Jeotgalibacillus aurantiacus: one gene and its partner. The protein of the gene in region 1 interacts with the protein of each later gene in a pairwise test. Links are inferred from orthologs where the notes say so. Each region holds a gene or a part of one and is shown on either strand. Other genes may lie near its edges. The genes, in order: rpe and eno.

Region 1 (3,054 bases):
GGTTCGTATTCTTGTTGATGGTAAGCCTAAGCGTGTTTGGGTTTCAGCTCGCGCGCTGAAGTCTGGTAAAGTAGAACGCGTTTAATAAATGGAATGAAAAAGACGAGGAGATGCTCCTCGTCTTTTTTGAGTTGTTGAATTTTATTATCCGTGCCGGAGACATTCTTCGCTTTCCGCGGCCGCGCAGTAAGTCAGCTGTCGCTTCTCTGACGAAGGAGTCTTCTGATTTCACCGACACTAAGCAGGTTAACCTTCGAAAACTATCTTTTAAATAGTTTTATCCATAAATCGGGCCGGATTTCCCCCTACGCTCTCCATTGTCCAGCTACGACGACTAGCTCCTTGAGATCATAAGGCGAAGCTGAACGAGGGCCAAGGTCAGCCCTCTTTTCATCTTCGCCTCATGCTTGTCAAGACTGGAAGAGTCGTCTCCACTTTTCCATGGCCGGGCGGTGAACCCGCTGTGCTAAGCACTTCGGTTTCACTTGTCCCTTTCCGCCATAGGAGTCTTCGGGGGAAATCCGGTCCTATGTTTATTCGAAGCCCGCCACATTTATATTGCCAAAAACCGTGCTAACTTACATTTTGAATTCATCTGTAAACAGGCAGGCTAAGGATGACGCAACCAATCTTTCAACCCTATCGAATCATTCAATAAAAATTACGCCTGTTTTTTAATGAGGCTTAAGAAACCTCTTACCATTCCTCCGAGCATCCGTGGCAGCTTAATTGAGTAGAACCGCATCCCGATCCCTCCGCTTCATTGATCTTTACTTCTTACGATCATTAATATGCCGCTTTGAAAAGAAATAGACGCGTGATCTTCAACTATTTCGTTGCTGATTGTTAATGTGCTTCCGTAGACGGCTCTATGGTCTTTAAGAGGATATTTAACGCCTTTTAATGTCAGACCCTCAACTGCTGCGCTGAATGGAATAACGGATATGTAGGGATAAGCAGGGTTGTTCTCAATGAGTATTTCGCCCGGATCATGGATTGAAATCACGTTTTGATCATCCATTATTTTTACTGACTTTTGATATTTCATGACTTTGTCGTGGAGAAGGAGCTGAATGTTTCCGAAAAAGTGATCAAGTCTTCCTCCGGTTACGCCGATCATCACGATATTCTCCTGTTGACCCAGCGCCCATTCCAGGGCCATCTCCATATCCGTCATGTTTTTTTCCGGATTGGTTCTGTCAATCCGATTGACTGTTTTTTCAATCCGGTTCCACTCTTGCTGCGTGACAGAGTCAAAATCTCCAAATGCCGCTTCCGGTGTGATTCCCTCTTTTAGCAGATTGACTGTGCCCCTATCGACACCAGCCCACCTTGTCAATGGATGGTTAAAGGATTGGATGAGTTCTTTGGATATTGCTGCCCCTCCAGTTAAAATGATCATCTGATTCACCTCAGTTTACATAATAATAATATTGTTATTCACCGTTATGATAAAAGCCGCCCTTAGGCGGCTTTTCATTTATTTTGCTGTTCTTTTTAACTTATTGATGGCTTCTTCTTTGTTTTCACTTCCGTAAATGTATGAACCGGCCACTGCCACATCCACGCCCGCTTCAACGGCTGACTGGATTGTTTGATCATTAATTCCGCCATCCACTTCAATTTCATATGTGAATTGATGGTTTTCCCTTAATGTCTTTAATTCACTGACCTTCGACAATGCTTCAGGTATGAACGCCTGTCCTCCAAAGCCGGGGTTGACAGTCATAACAAGTACAAGGTCGACTTCAGAAAGGACATGTTTGATGGATTCAACCGGCGTATGCGGATTGATCACAACGCCAGGTTTCACACCCGCATTTTTAATCATTTGAAGTGTGCGGTGCAAATGTTTGGTTGCTTCAACATGAACAGAAATAATATCTGCTCCTGCACGTGCAAATTCATTCACATAACGTTCAGGCTGCTCGATCATCAGATGAACGTCCAGCGTCATAGCTGTAACCGGACGGATAGCCTCTACGATCAATGATCCAAAAGAAATGTTAGGAACAAACATGCCATCCATTACATCAATATGAATGTAGTCAGCTCCTGCTTTTTCTACTGCTTTTACTTCCTCTCCCAGTCTTGAAAAATCAGCTGATAGAATGGAAGGTGCAATCTTCACCATAATTTCAGTACCTCGGCTTTCTTGATTTAATTTCATCATGAAACTGCTGGTAATGCTGATATCGATATTCCATTATTTCTCCGTTTTCCACATATTCCTTTACTGCACATTTCGGTTCATTCAGGTGCAGACATCCTCTGAACTTGCAGTCCTCAGAAGCCTTCACCATTTCCGGGAAACAAAGCGGCAGCTGATCTACTTCAAGTTCAGTAAATTCAAGCGCACTAAAACCCGGCGTATCCGCAACAAATCCGCTTCCGATCCCGATTAATTCTACGTGTCTAGTCGTATGTTTTCCTCTTCCGAGAGAATTAGAGATGGCATCTGTCTTCAGCTCAAGAGCAGGGTTCAGTGCATTCAAAATGGATGATTTCCCGACACCTGACTGACCCGCAAAAACCGTTACCTGATCCTCAAGCCAGGGCTTCAGCTGATCCATTCCATCCTCCCATTTGGCTGAGGATAAAATGACCGGATACCCGATCTTTCGGTAATCCTCTGCAAACCGGTTAATTTTTTCTGTCTGTGCGTCGTTTAACAGATCCATTTTTGAAATACAAATCACCGGATCAATGTCATGACTTTCAACGAGAACAAGGAACCTGTCAAGCAGTGAAGTGCTGAAATCAGGTTCAATCGCTGAAAATACGAGAACTGCCTGATCAATGTTTGCAATAGGCGGACGGACGAGTTCATTTTTTCTCGATTTCAGGTCCAGAATATAGCCTTCCTGGTCATTTTCAGCCTGGTATTCCACATAATCACCCACAAGCGGTGTCAGTTTCTGCTTACGAAAAACCCCACGTCCTCTGCACTGAATGACCTTTTCCTCATCCTTCACATAATAAAAGCCGCTCAGCGCTTTCATGATTTTACCTTCTGGCATACACACGCTCCTTTTACTGATTTTCTTCATAGGA
Region 2 (3,177 bases), on another replicon or contig:
ATTCCGTCGGAGTCGCCTTGCGCGCTAAAAATGCACAGTCTGCCCAGGCAGGAACATTTATCTTCTTCCCGCTCATTTTCCTGAGCACGACGTTTGTGCCGTATGAGCTGATTGATGCTGCGTGGCTGAAGGTGGCTGCATCAATTAACCCTGTCACGTATCTGTTCGAAGCAATGCGTGCTGTTTTGATTGACGGCTTTACTGATACATGGCCGATTGTGCTTGGGTTCTTAGTCATCATCGGGTTATGTGCGATTACCATTACGTTTTCAGCCGTTTCTGCTAAAAAGGCTGTTAGTACGGATTGACATCGAATATTGAAGCCGTGCCGGGACATTCCTCCGCTTTCCGCGGCCGCGCGGTGAGCCAGCTAATGCTTCGCATTACGCTGTCTCACCTGTCGCTCCTCTGCCGCAGGAGTCTGCGGAATGTCCCGGCACTTTTATTAAATACAATCTAAGTGATATCAATGTAAGCATTATTTAGTTCAAGAAAGTTAAAATTCAAAAAAAGTCAATGAAAAGGCCGACTCTCAAAGAGCCGGCCTTTTCTTATACATGCTCAAACGTCTTGCAATCCGTTTCGTCACTGGAGTCGGCATGGCCTTTGTGGGCACCGACAAAAATCTTTTCCGCCCCACACCTGCTGCCTTCCCGGTTAAATTTACAGCTATCCACTTCGCACATAATGATTTGCTCCATTAAAAACGCCTCCTCTTTCAAGATCTTTTGAATCAGAATACGTCTGGATTAAATCTCTGCTACCTTCATTATAGCCAATGAAAGACAAAGCGTGAATTATTTTCTGTATTTTCTGACATTAATTCGAACTGGCCAGTTCTCACTTATTATTCTCCAGCCCTGACTTAAATATGTTATTTAGTCTTAGGAGCCGTAGAACTTAATGGATCTAATAATTTCAAACAACAAAGTCAGCTGGTAATTAAAATTACTGAGTGCCGGGTCATTCCGTAGACTCCTACGGCAGAGGAGCGACAGGTGAGACAGCGTAGTGCGTAGCACTAGCTGGCTCACCGCGCGGCCGTGGAAAGCGAAGGAATTACCCGGCACGGTTTCCTTATCCTACACCTCTTTATGTTCAGAAAACAAGATGCCCCTCGGCCCGGTTTTAAAAAACAAAAAACAGGACTACCCAAAAGGATAGTCCTGCATATACCATTCACTAATTAGCGAAGGTTATAAAACGTTTTTGCACCAAGGTACTGAGCCGTTGCAGCCAGCTGATCTTCGATACGAAGAAGCTGATTGTACTTCGCAACGCGGTCTGTACGTGATGGAGCACCAGTCTTGATTTGACCAGCGTTTGTCGCAACAGCGATGTCAGCGATCGTTGCATCTTCTGTTTCACCAGAACGGTGAGAGATAACAGCTGTGTAACCAGCGCGCTTTGCCATTTCGATTGCGTCAAATGTTTCAGTCAGTGTACCGATCTGGTTCACTTTGATCAGGATAGAGTTACCAATACCCTGCTCGATTCCCTGTGAAAGCTTCGTTGTGTTTGTAACGAATAGATCGTCACCAACAAGCTGTACGCGGTCACCGATTTTTTCAGTTAGAAGCTTGAAGCCATCCCAGTCATTTTCGTCAAGACCGTCTTCGATTGATACGATTGGGTACTTGTCAGCAAGCTCAGCATACCAGTCAACCATTTCAGCAGATGTTTTCACAACGCCTTCGCCTGACAGGTGGTATTTGCCGTCTTCTTTGTTGAAGATTTCAGAAGCTGCTACGTCCATCGCAAGAACAACTTCTTCGCCTGGCTTGTAGCCAGCTTTTTCGATTGCTTCGATGATTGTTGAAAGTGCTTCTTCGTTAGAGCTTAGGTTTGGAGCAAATCCACCTTCGTCACCTACAGCTGTGTTCAAGCCTTTTGCCTGAAGTACTGCTTTAAGTGCGTGGAAGATTTCTGCGCCCATGCGAAGTGCTTCACGGAATGTTTCAGCACCTACAGGCATAACCATGAATTCCTGGATGTCCACGTTGTTGTCAGCGTGCTCTCCACCGTTTACGATGTTCATCATTGGTACCGGAAGCTGCTTCGCGTTTACGCCGCCAAGGTACTGATAAAGTGGGATATCAAGGTAGTCAGCTGCAGCGTGTGCAACGGCCATAGATACACCCAGGATTGCGTTAGCGCCAAGCTTGCTCTTGTTTTCAGTTCCATCAAGCTCGATCATCGCTTTGTCGATTGAAACCTGATCAAGTACTGAGTAGCTGTCGATCAGTTCAGGTGCGATGATGTTGTTTACGTTCTCAACTGCTTTCAGAACGCCTTTTCCAAGGTAACGGCCTTTGTCGCCGTCACGAAGTTCAACTGCTTCGTATTCACCAGTTGATGCACCAGATGGTACTAATGCACGGCCAAATGCGCCGCTTTCTGTAATAACTTCCACTTCTACTGTTGGGTTGCCGCGTGAGTCTAATACTTCGCGTGCATACACATCTACAATAAATGGCATTGTTAAATCTCTCCTCGTTTTGAATAATTTTTGTTCATTCAGCTTACTTACAATCAGTCGGACGATCACCGCAAATTCACGTCCTGATGTTGCCGGGTCAACCATTCGTTCGGCAGGCCGGAATCACTGCCGGACGCGTTTTGTTTTACTTTTTAATTAAAGAATCACCTGTCATTTCCTCCGGCTTTTCAACCTTCAGAAGATCAAGCATCGTTGGGGCCAGGTCGCCAAGGATTCCTCCGTCGCGAAGCTCCACACCCTCTTTTGTGACGATCACAGGGACAGGGTTTGTTGTGTGTGCAGTCATTGGCTTGTCATCTGTCGTAATGACTTCGTCTGAGTTACCATGATCTGCTGTGATAATGGCATGGCCGCCTTTTTCATGGATCAGATCCACGATTTTGCCAAGACATTCGTCAACGGCTTCAATCGCTTTGATGGTAGGCTCAAGCATACCACTGTGTCCAACCATATCCGGGTTGGCAAAGTTTAAAAGGATGGCATCGAATTTGTCCTGATTGATTGCTTCAAGTAACGCGTCCGTCACTTCGTAAGCGCTCATTTCAGGCTGTAAATCGTACGTTGCCACCTTTGGCGAATCGATGAGAATACGTTCCTCACCCGGGAACACTTTTTCACGTCCACCGCTCATAAAGAACGTCACGTGAGGATACTTTTCTGTTTCAGCAATACGGAGC

What was found.
Region 2: the proteins of rpe (region 1) and eno interact in binary tests that used the Escherichia coli proteins (3 or more experiments, as listed by UniProt). The link is inferred for Jeotgalibacillus aurantiacus from one-to-one orthologs.

What each region holds. Positions count from the first base shown.
Region 1 is NZ_JACNMS010000002.1:551,353-554,406, forward strand. Bases 308-3,028 are described here. They hold rpe (ribulose-phosphate 3-epimerase), read right to left. Parts: upstream 2,135-3,028; coding sequence 1,481-2,134; downstream 308-1,480. Other genes in these bases: spoVM (stage V sporulation protein SpoVM), read right to left, coding at 662-745; H7968_RS07575 (thiamine diphosphokinase), read right to left, coding at 761-1,402; rsgA (ribosome small subunit-dependent GTPase A), read right to left, coding at 2,139-3,020. In the rest of the region: rpmB (50S ribosomal protein L28), read left to right, coding at 1-85; pknB (Stk1 family PASTA domain-containing Ser/Thr kinase), read right to left, coding at 3,034-3,054. UniProt on the Escherichia coli protein: Catalyzes the reversible epimerization of D-ribulose 5-phosphate to D-xylulose 5-phosphate.
Region 2 is NZ_JACNMS010000007.1:110,857-114,033, forward strand. What follows is about bases 334-3,177. They hold eno (phosphopyruvate hydratase), read right to left. Parts: upstream 2,480-3,177; coding sequence 1,187-2,479; downstream 334-1,186. Other genes in these bases: H7968_RS16670 (DUF1540 domain-containing protein), read right to left, coding at 552-701; gpmI (2,3-bisphosphoglycerate-independent phosphoglycerate mutase), read right to left, coding at 2,625-3,177. Outside these bases: H7968_RS16665 (ABC transporter permease), read left to right, coding at 1-308. UniProt on the Escherichia coli protein: Catalyzes the reversible conversion of 2-phosphoglycerate (2-PG) into phosphoenolpyruvate (PEP). It is essential for the degradation of carbohydrates via glycolysis.